DNA from 3 places in the Peribacillus sp. FSL H8-0477 genome. Region 3 is predicted to be linked to each of the others. Evidence: a T-box and tRNA genes for the amino acid it is inferred to sense, from the RefSeq annotation. Region 3 holds a T-box; the other regions hold tRNA genes.
What was found. A T-box is a leader RNA that pairs with one kind of tRNA and senses whether it is charged. The one in region 3 lies ahead of pheS (phenylalanine--tRNA ligase subunit alpha), so its partner is inferred to be a tRNA-Phe.
Positions count from the first base shown of each region.

Region 1: it has a tRNA-Phe gene. The T-box ahead of pheS (phenylalanine--tRNA ligase subunit alpha) is inferred to sense a tRNA for this amino acid. The anticodon was not compared.
Region 2: it has a tRNA-Phe gene. The T-box ahead of pheS (phenylalanine--tRNA ligase subunit alpha) is inferred to sense a tRNA for this amino acid. The anticodon was not compared.

Region 1 covers NZ_JBBODE010000002.1:653,330-656,574, forward strand. The annotation lists rRNA gene MHI18_RS14840 (23S ribosomal RNA) at 1-685, shown strand, start outside; rRNA gene rrf (5S ribosomal RNA) at 807-922, shown strand; tRNA gene MHI18_RS14850 (tRNA-Asn) at 948-1,022, shown strand; tRNA gene MHI18_RS14855 (tRNA-Ser) at 1,026-1,117, shown strand; tRNA gene MHI18_RS14860 (tRNA-Glu) at 1,127-1,201, shown strand; tRNA gene MHI18_RS14865 (tRNA-Val) at 1,212-1,287, shown strand; tRNA gene MHI18_RS14870 (tRNA-Met) at 1,326-1,399, shown strand; tRNA gene MHI18_RS14875 (tRNA-Asp) at 1,407-1,483, shown strand; tRNA gene MHI18_RS14880 (tRNA-Phe) at 1,494-1,569, shown strand; tRNA gene MHI18_RS14885 (tRNA-Tyr) at 1,612-1,695, shown strand; tRNA gene MHI18_RS14890 (tRNA-Trp) at 1,703-1,776, shown strand; tRNA gene MHI18_RS14895 (tRNA-His) at 1,814-1,889, shown strand; tRNA gene MHI18_RS14900 (tRNA-Gln) at 1,929-2,003, shown strand; tRNA gene MHI18_RS14905 (tRNA-Gly) at 2,007-2,081, shown strand; tRNA gene MHI18_RS14910 (tRNA-Cys) at 2,091-2,164, shown strand; tRNA gene MHI18_RS14915 (tRNA-Leu) at 2,172-2,252, shown strand; gene MHI18_RS14920 (L-lactate permease) at 2,842-3,245, shown strand, end outside.
Region 2 covers NZ_JBBODE010000001.1:1,646,937-1,650,181, forward strand. The annotation lists gene MHI18_RS08315 (TraR/DksA C4-type zinc finger protein) at 1-532, shown strand, start outside; tRNA gene MHI18_RS08320 (tRNA-Glu) at 722-793, opposite strand; tRNA gene MHI18_RS08325 (tRNA-Ser) at 797-887, opposite strand; tRNA gene MHI18_RS08330 (tRNA-Asn) at 889-963, opposite strand; tRNA gene MHI18_RS08335 (tRNA-Ile) at 971-1,047, opposite strand; tRNA gene MHI18_RS08340 (tRNA-Gly) at 1,053-1,126, opposite strand; tRNA gene MHI18_RS08345 (tRNA-His) at 1,136-1,211, opposite strand; tRNA gene MHI18_RS08350 (tRNA-Phe) at 1,224-1,299, opposite strand; tRNA gene MHI18_RS08355 (tRNA-Asp) at 1,330-1,406, opposite strand; tRNA gene MHI18_RS08360 (tRNA-Met) at 1,414-1,487, opposite strand; tRNA gene MHI18_RS08365 (tRNA-Ser) at 1,537-1,629, opposite strand; tRNA gene MHI18_RS08370 (tRNA-Ile) at 1,641-1,717, opposite strand; tRNA gene MHI18_RS08375 (tRNA-Met) at 1,726-1,802, opposite strand; tRNA gene MHI18_RS08380 (tRNA-Ala) at 1,833-1,908, opposite strand; tRNA gene MHI18_RS08385 (tRNA-Pro) at 1,918-1,994, opposite strand; tRNA gene MHI18_RS08390 (tRNA-Arg) at 2,003-2,076, opposite strand; tRNA gene MHI18_RS08395 (tRNA-Leu) at 2,093-2,181, opposite strand; tRNA gene MHI18_RS08400 (tRNA-Gly) at 2,199-2,273, opposite strand; tRNA gene MHI18_RS08405 (tRNA-Leu) at 2,282-2,362, opposite strand; tRNA gene MHI18_RS08410 (tRNA-Lys) at 2,372-2,447, opposite strand; tRNA gene MHI18_RS08415 (tRNA-Thr) at 2,501-2,576, opposite strand; tRNA gene MHI18_RS08420 (tRNA-Val) at 2,593-2,668, opposite strand; rRNA gene rrf (5S ribosomal RNA) at 2,677-2,792, opposite strand; rRNA gene MHI18_RS08430 (23S ribosomal RNA) at 2,907-3,245, opposite strand, start outside.
Region 3 covers NZ_JBBODE010000001.1:1,467,440-1,470,684, reverse strand. The annotation lists gene MHI18_RS07475 (general stress protein) at 1-181, shown strand, start outside; gene sspI (small acid-soluble spore protein SspI) at 260-472, opposite strand; gene MHI18_RS07465 (TrmH family RNA methyltransferase) at 588-1,349, shown strand; T-box leader at 1,404-1,642, shown strand; gene pheS (phenylalanine--tRNA ligase subunit alpha) at 1,697-2,740, shown strand; gene pheT (phenylalanine--tRNA ligase subunit beta) at 2,761-3,245, shown strand, end outside.

The DNA.
Region 1 (3,245 bases), on a different contig from region 3:
GGGGTGGGAGACAGTGTCAGGTGGACAGTTTGACTGGGGCGGTCGCCTCCTAAAGAGTAACGGAGGCGCCCAAAGGTTCCCTCAGAATGGTTGGAAATCATTCGTAGAGTGTAAAGGCACAAGGGAGCTTGACTGCGAGACCTACAAGTCGAGCAGGGACGAAAGTCGGGCTTAGTGATCCGGTGGTTCCGCATGGAAGGGCCATCGCTCAACGGATAAAAGCTACCCCGGGGATAACAGGCTTATCTCCCCCAAGAGTCCACATCGACGGGGAGGTTTGGCACCTCGATGTCGGCTCATCGCATCCTGGGGCTGTAGTCGGTCCCAAGGGTTGGGCTGTTCGCCCATTAAAGCGGTACGCGAGCTGGGTTCAGAACGTCGTGAGACAGTTCGGTCCCTATCCGTCGTGGGCGCAGGAAATTTGAGAGGAGCTGTCCTTAGTACGAGAGGACCGGGATGGACGCACCGCTGGTGTACCAGTTGTCTTGCCAAAGGCATAGCTGGGTAGCTACGTGCGGACGGGATAAGTGCTGAAAGCATCTAAGCATGAAGCCCCCCTCAAGATGAGATTTCCCATAGCGTAAGCTAGTAAGATCCCTGAAAGATGATCAGGTAGATAGGTTTGAGGTGGAAGCGTGGTGACACGTGGAGCTGACAAATACTAATCGATCGAGGACTTAACCATTCGTTTTAATTACATGCAAAAAACCTTCTTATTATCTAGTTTTGAAAGAATAAGTAAAATTGTTCTTGAATTTTTAACAAAAAGATATTATAATAATAAATGTCTTTCAAAATGAATAATGTCTGGTAATGATGGCGAAGAGGCCACACCCGTTCCCATTCCGAACACGGAAGTTAAGCTCTTCAGCGCCGATGGTAGTTGGGGGTCTCCCCCTGTGAGAGTAGGACATTGCCAGGCAGATTCATTTAAACCACTATATTATTCCGCAGTAGCTCAGTGGTAGAGCATTCGGCTGTTAACCGAACGGTCGTAGGTTCGAGTCCTACCTGCGGAGCCAAATGGAGAGCTGTCCGAGTGGCCGAAGGAGCACGATTGGAAATCGTGTAGACGGGTAACCCTGTCTCAAGGGTTCAAATCCCTTGCTCTCCGCCATTACTTCACGGCCCCTTGGTCAAGCGGTTAAGACACCGCCCTTTCACGGCGGTAACACGGGTTCGAATCCCGTAGGGGTCACCACATACATATTGGAGGATTAGCTCAGCTGGGAGAGCATCTGCCTTACAAGCAGAGGGTCGGCGGTTCGATCCCGTCATCCTCCACCATATTTTTTAAAAAGTGACGTTAGTAAAATTCCCATTATCGCGGGGTGGAGCAGTTCGGTAGCTCGTCGGGCTCATAACCCGAAGGTCGCAGGTTCAAATCCTGTCCCCGCAATCATAATGGTCCGGTAGTTCAGTTGGTTAGAATGCCTGCCTGTCACGCAGGAGGTCGCGGGTTCGAGTCCCGTCCGGACCGCCATTATTATTATGGCTCAGTAGCTCAGTCGGTAGAGCAAAGGACTGAAAATCCTTGTGTCGGCAGTTCGATTCTGTCCTGAGCCACCATTATAAACTTGATTTCTTAAGTTTACTAGCAGTATTATATATGGAGGGGTAGCGAAGTGGCTAAACGCGGCGGACTGTAAATCCGCTCCTTAGGGTTCGGCAGTTCGAATCTGCCCCCCTCCACCATCTTTACAGGGGCATAGTTTAAAGGTAGAACTGAGGTCTCCAAAACCTCCAGTGTGGGTTCGAGTCCTACTGCCCCTGCCATTTTTAAATTAAATTTAAATACTTTTCTCTTATCATGGCGGTTGTGGCGAAGTGGTTAACGCACCTGATTGTGGTTCAGGCATTCGTGGGTTCGATTCCCATCAGTCGCCCCATTTTTTTTTGAGAAAATATACTTAATATATAGATACTAATGGGCTATAGCCAAGCGGTAAGGCAACGGACTTTGACTCCGTCATGCGTAGGTTCAAATCCTGCTAGCCCAGCCATTAGCGGAAGTAGTTCAGTGGTAGAATACAACCTTGCCAAGGTTGGGGTCGCGGGTTCGAACCCCGTCTTCCGCTCCAATAAATATTGGCGGCATAGCCAAGCGGTAAGGCAGAGGTCTGCAAAACCTTTACCACCGGTTCGATTCCGGTTGCCGCCTCCAATTATTTGCCTGAGTGGTGGAATGGCAGACACGCCGCACTCAAAATGCGGTGCCGTAAGGCGTGCCGGTTCAAGTCCGGCCTCAGGTATTACTAAAAAGACTTCGTATGTCATATACGAAGTCTTTTTTCTGTTTGAATTTTAATGCCATTCATAACGAAATAGGTCTAAACCATTAAAAATAGTCCTAGACGGGAATAAAGCATGTTCAGACGGGATTAGTATTTCCACAGACGGGAATAACTCGTTTGGTGACGGGATTATCGCCATCTCAGACGGGAATAATTCAAAAGCAGCAAGCAAATAGAGAAAACACCCACTCCAAGGCAACGTGTCCACTAAACAGAGATCTCTTCTTTCTAGGCCATTATAAATTTAAAGAATTATTTGATAAAACAAAAAATATATGGAAATCTATTTACAACTTGTATAGAATAGGATAAAAGATTAAAAGTTTTAAGGGTGATAAAGTTAATCTAAGGGGGTGAAGAGAGGCGGGGGCGGGCTTTATAATGAATCAGGGAGAGTCGAGTAAAGCAAATCTTCATTCACAATTGATCGTTGTGTAAAAGCAGGAACAGCCAGGGGTAACTTCAAAAATATTTTGTATTATGATTGTACCTAATTATGTAAGCGTTTACTTGTGACTGTATTCTGTTTTTAAAATGGAGGTATGTTATGACTTTTGTACAAGACGTAACTGCAGTAGGGGGAAGTCTAGGTCTGACTGCGTTAGTTGCTGTTATTCCAATACTATATTTTTTCTGGGCTTTGGCAATTAAAAGAATGAAAGGGTATATAGCAGGTCTGACTACGTTATTGATTGCTTTGATTTTAGCAGTAGCTGCATTTGGAATGCCTGCTCAATTGGCGGTCATGTCAGCTACACATGGTGCAGTATACGGTATAATCCCTATTGGCTGGATTATTATTAGTTCCGTTTTTTTGTATAAACTGACTGTCAAAACAGGACAATTTGATATTATCCGTAATTCAATCATTTCGATTACTGAGGACCGCCGTCTGCAAGCATTATTAGTAGCCTTCTCTTTTGGTGCATTTCTTGAAGGAGCTGCTGGTTT
Region 2 (3,245 bases), 180 kb from region 3:
ATCACAAAGTGAAAAAATAAGTGAAGCCTTAAATGCTATAGAAGACGGCAGCTATGGAAGATGTAAGACTTGTGGAGGAGATATTCCATACGAACGACTAGAAGCTGTACCAACCACTCTCTACTGCGTTGAACATACACCAAAACAACAATCTACAAGAGACAGACCTGTGGAAGAAGAGATATTGATCCCGTCTCAAGGTGATCACTTTGAAAACAGACGATCAAACGAGATTAACGATAAAGAAGATAGCTTTGCTGAAGTCGCCCGATTCGGAACATCTGAAACGCCTTCAGACTTCACCAAAGATACAGCTAATTATGACGACCTATATGAAACAGAAGATGATACCGATGGCTTTCCTGAAAAGTACGAAGGATATCTCGGAAATGATATTGACGGAAAAAACCGCAAAGCCTATCCGACTAGTCATCAAGAACACGAAGAAGAACTATTAGATAAAGAAAATAAGGAATCTAAGTTAGGTGACATTCCCTACAGAGAAAAAGACAGTTATCTAGATAAAAAGTAATAATTAAAATCCCCTGGCTGCACAGGGGATTTTTCTCTTTGGATGGAAGGAAGTTCTAAGATGAATGAGAAAGTTTTTCAAGAGGAGCAAGATACATGTTACATCTAGGTTTTAAATACTCTTTGAAAATAACGCTTACATATTAAACATAAAAAAAAGATGTACACAATGTGTATACATCTTTTAATATGACCCCTACGGGATTCGAACCCGTGTTACCGCCGTGAAAGGGCGGTGTCTTAACCGCTTGACCAAGGGGCCTACTGGCGGAGAAGGAGGGATTTGAACCCTCGCGCCGCTTACGCGACCTACACCCTTAGCAGGGGCGCCTCTTCAGCCTCTTGAGTACTTCCCCGTGGCTCCGCAGGTAGGACTCGAACCTACGACCGTTCGGTTAACAGCCGAATGCTCTACCACTGAGCTACTGCGGAACAATAATGGTGGGCCTAAATGGACTCGAACCATCGACCTCACGCTTATCAGGCGTGCGCTCTAACCAGCTGAGCTATAGGCCCATTATTGGAGCGGGTGAAGGGAATCGAACCCTCATCATCAGCTTGGAAGGCTGAGGTTTTACCACTAAACTACACCCGCAATATTAAATGGGGCGACTGATGGGAATCGAACCCACGAATGCCTGAACCACAATCAGGTGCGTTAACCACTTCGCCACAACCGCCAAAATAAAATATGGTGGCTCAGGACAGAATCGAACTGCCGACACAAGGATTTTCAGTCCTTTGCTCTACCGACTGAGCTACTGAGCCAATATGTAAATAATAATTTTTAAATAATAATGGCGGTCCGGACGGGACTCGAACCCGCGACCTCCTGCGTGACAGGCAGGCATTCTAACCAACTGAACTACCGGACCATTATGATTGCGGGGACAGGATTTGAACCTGCGACCTTCGGGTTATGAGCCCGACGAGCTACCGAACTGCTCCACCCCGCGATAATAATAATTGTACTAATCTAAATGTCACTGTTTTAAAAAATAATAATGGAGGAGGAAGGGGGATTCGAACCCCCGCGGGTTTTGACACCCCTGTCGGTTTTCAAGACCGATCCCTTCAGCCGAACTTGGGTATTCCTCCACAGTTGAAGATGGTGGACCTTGTAGGACTCGAACCTACGACCGGACGGTTATGAGCCGTCTGCTCTAACCAGCTGAGCTAAAGGTCCTCTAATTTTGGTAGCGGCAGAGGGGATCGAACCCCCGACCTCACGGGTATGAACCGTACGCTCTAGCCAGCTGAGCTACGCCGCCCAAATAGAAGATATATGTGTTATAAAAAATTGGTGGAGCCTAGCGGGATCGAACCGCTGACCTCCTGCGTGCAAGGCAGGCGCTCTCCCAGCTGAGCTAAGGCCCCAAAATTTCATGGTCGGGAAGACAGGATTCGAACCTGCGACCCCTTGGTCCCAAACCAAGTGCTCTACCAAGCTGAGCTACTTCCCGATAAAAAGTGCGCCCGGCGGGAGTCGAACCTACAACCTTCTGATTCGTAGTCAGATGCTCTATCCAATTGAGCTACGGGCGCATATTTAATTAAAAGATGGTGCCGAGGACCGGAATCGAACCGGTACGGTAGTCACCTACCGCAGGATTTTAAGTCCTGTGCGTCTGCCAGTTCCGCCACCCCGGCAAGGAACTAATAAGAATTGGAGCGGAAGACGGGGTTCGAACCCGCGACCCCAACCTTGGCAAGGTTGTATTCTACCACTGAACTACTTCCGCATATTAAGTGCGGGTGAAGGGACTTGAACCCCCACGCCTCGCGGCGCCAGATCCTAAATCTGGTGCGTCTGCCATTCCGCCACACCCGCGATAAAAAATGGTGAGCCATGTAGGATTCGAACCTACGACCCTCTGATTAAAAGTCAGATGCTCTACCAACTGAGCTAATGGCTCATAGATGTCTTGCAGCTTAAAATCAATATGATAAGCTTGTACATCCATAAAAATGGTGCCGGCAAGAGGACTTGAACCCCCAACCTACTGATTACAAGTCAGTTGCTCTACCAGTTGAGCTACACCGGCAGGTGTATAATAAAAATGGTGGAGGATGACGGGATCGAACCGCCGACCCTCTGCTTGTAAGGCAGATGCTCTCCCAGCTGAGCTAATCCTCCATATATATGCTTGGCGACGTCCTACTCTCACAGGGGGAGACCCCCAACTACCATCGGCGCTGAAGAGCTTAACTTCCGTGTTCGGAATGGGAACGGGTGTGGCCTCTTCGCTGTCGCCACCAAACATTTTCAATCTGACTTATATTATTATATAGTCTTTTTGAAATTTTGCAAGAACAATTTTACTTATTCTTTCAAAACTAGATAATAAGAAGGTTTTTGCATGTAATTAAAACGAATGGTTAAGTCCTCGATCGATTAGTATTTGTCAGCTCCACGTGTCACCACGCTTCCACCTCAAACCTATCTACCTGATCATCTTTCAGGGATCTTACTAGCTTACGCTATGGGAAATCTCATCTTGAGGGGGGCTTCATGCTTAGATGCTTTCAGCACTTATCCCGTCCGCACGTAGCTACCCAGCTATGCCTTTGGCAAGACAACTGGTACACCAGCGGTGCGTCCATCCCGGTCCTCTCGTACTAAGGACAGCTCCTCTCAAATTTCCTGCGCCCACGACGGATAGGGACCGAACTGTCTCACGACGTTCTGAACCCAGCTCGCGTACCGCTTTAAT
Region 3 (3,245 bases):
AGAGTCTAGGCAGCCAGTGAGTGACCCAAATGCTGACCCTGTCTCATCTAAGACTAAAGAATCGAATATCATTAGACGGGAAGTAGCTAATGAGGCGGACGATGTTCAACTCGACAATGATGGTAATGCAATCATTCATGACGAACAGCTGAAAAATCGGATCAACACAGATCATCTGTAATCAAGTAATGGATTAAGCTATCGAGAAAATCTCGGTAGCTTTTTTCGGTCTAGAATGGAAAAACACAATAGCCTAAGGCTATTGTGTTTTTAATCCTGTTTCGAGAAGCTGGAGCATTTCTGCTTTTTCTGATTCACTTGCATTTTGCCAAATGACTTCGAATAAGACGCCAAGACCTGGAAGCATTTTTTCTTCACCGTTCTGTATGGCATCTACAATTGTGTCCTGTAATTGTTCTTGAGTATTCCCTGTAACGTTGTGAATAATGGCATTACGTAAATTCAGGTTCATCATTTATCCTCCTCATTCAGTACTCACATTGATAGCTTGCACAGATCGGTATGCATTATGTATGTAAATTACGTTATAATAGGAAAATCAGTCAGCATAAAAGGAGAGTTCAGCCTTGAACTATATCGAATCAGTTAAAAATACTAAAGTAAAGCAATGGAAGAAGCTATTAACCAAGAAAGAAAGAGATAAATCAGGCCGCTATTTAATTGAAGGATTCCATCTTGTCGAGGAAGCGTTAAAAGAAAAAAATATTGTCCAAGAAGTGATTATTAGCCAAGATACGGAATTACCTGCGGGCTTTACAATAGAAGATACAGAAATTATTTATGTGGCCAAAGAAGTGATGAAAGTAATTTGTGATACAGAAACACCACAAGGAATTGCTGCAGTTTGTGAGCAGAAGACGCAGAATTTAAGTGAGATTAATCCCCAAAGACTTCTTCTGGTTGATGCCGTTCAGGATCCAGGTAATATTGGGACGATGATTCGAACAGCTGATGCTGCAGGAATGGATGCCGTGATTTTAGGCGAAGGTTGTGCAGATGTGTATAACTCGAAGGTCATTCGTTCTACACAAGGTAGTCTATTTCATATGCCGGTCATCAAGGCCAATCTTTCAGAGGTAATTAATTCGCTTATGGAACAGGGAGTACCAGTTTACGGAACTGCGCTTGAAGGAGCTATTCCATTTGAACAAGTTGAAAAAACAGAGAAATTTGCGCTTTTAGTTGGCAATGAGGGGCAGGGAGTGAGTAAGGAGTTACTTGCTAAAACCACTCAGAACCTGTATATACCAATCCACGGCAGAAGTGAATCACTGAACGTGGGGATTGCCGCAGGAATTTTAATGTATTACCTAAGAAAAAATTTATAATCGATTTGCTACCCATCCCGATTTATACTATAATAAAACACAATTGTATAAAGTTTATCGACAGTGACAGAGACCAGTAGCAAAACTCAACCATTCAGGGAAAAAATGCCGAGACTGAGAGCATTTTATGGCGCGCTTTTTGTGAATTCAACTCTCGAGTCGGCATCGGGATGGTCTCTTTATGTGATCGAAAGATGCCCCGGCGAAAAGCCGTTATCTAAATTAAGTGAGCACCCTTGTTGATTTTGGTGCTAATAAGGGTGGTACCGCGATACATAAACCTCGTCCCTTTCTGGGATGGGGTTTTTTTGTGTTCCAAAAATCTTTATTTATGAGGAGGAAACATCATGCAAGAACGTCTGCTTGAACTGCAGCAGGAAGCGCTGCAAAAGGCAACCGAAGCGACTGAACTAAAGGAATTAAATGATATTCGTGTTGCATATTTAGGGAAAAAAGGACCGATTACAGAGGTATTACGAGGCATGGGGAAATTATCTGCGGAGGAACGTCCGAAAATTGGCGCATTGGCTAATGATGTTCGTGCTGCGATTGCTTCAAAAATTGAAGAAAAACAGCATGTGTTTGAAACAGCAGCGGTTAACGCACAGCTTGCTTCTGAGAAAATCGATGTAACCCTTCCAGGACGTCCAGTTAATAAGGGAAACCAACATCCATTAACACGCATTGTTGAAGACATCGAAGACTTGTTCATTGGGATGGGGTATAGCGTTGCGGAAGGTCCTGAGGTGGAAAGTGATTATTATAACTTTGAAGCGTTGAATCTGCCGAAAAGTCATCCAGCACGTGATATGCAGGATTCTTTCTATATTACGGATGAAATTCTTATGCGTACACATACATCTCCTGTTCAAGCACGTACCATGGAGATGCACAAAGGCGCAGGTCCAGTTAAAATTATTTGTCCTGGTAAAGTGTATCGCCGTGATAATGATGATGCAACGCACTCACATCAATTCATGCAAATCGAAGGCCTTGTTATCGATGAAAACATCAGCATGAGCGATTTGAAAGGAACACTTGAAGTATTTGCGAAGAAAGTATTCGGTCAAGACCGGGAAATTCGTCTTCGTCCAAGCTTCTTCCCATTCACTGAACCATCCGTTGAAATCGATATCTCGTGTAAAATTTGCAGCGGCAAAGGCTGCAGTGTTTGTAAGAACACTGGCTGGATCGAAGTACTTGGTGGTGGTATGGTCCATCCAAACGTACTTGAAATGGCTGGTTTCGATTCAAAAAGATATTCTGGATTTGCATTCGGAATCGGTGTAGAACGTATTGCCATGCTTAAATACGGCGTTGATGATATCCGTCATTTCTATACAAATGATCTGCGTTTCTTAAAGCAATTTCACACTCATGAATCAGAATAAATTTTAAAGGAGGACCTATCATGTTTGTATCATATAAATGGCTGCAGGAGTATGTAGATCTTTCAGGCATCAGCGCTGATGAGCTGGCAGAAAAAATTACAAAAAGCGGCATAGAGGTTGAAGGAGTAGAAAAAAAGAGTGAAGGATTAAAAGGCATTGTGATCGGTCATGTTGTAGAACGTGAACCGCATCCAAACGCTGATAAATTAAATGTCTGCCAAGTTGATCTTGGAAATGAAACCGTTCAAATCGTTTGCGGAGCGCCAAACGTTGATAAAGGTCAAAAAGTAGCTGTAGCAACTGTTGGAGCTGTATTACCCGGCAACTTCAAAATTAAAAAAGCGAAGCTTCGGGGTGAAGTATCACACGGGATGATTTGTTCACTGAAAGAGCTTGGTATTGATTCTAAGTTGGTTGCGAAGGAATATGCGACTGGGATTTTTGTTTTTCCAAGCGATGTAGAAGTAGGAACAGACGCTTTACTAGCACTAGGTCTTGACGATGA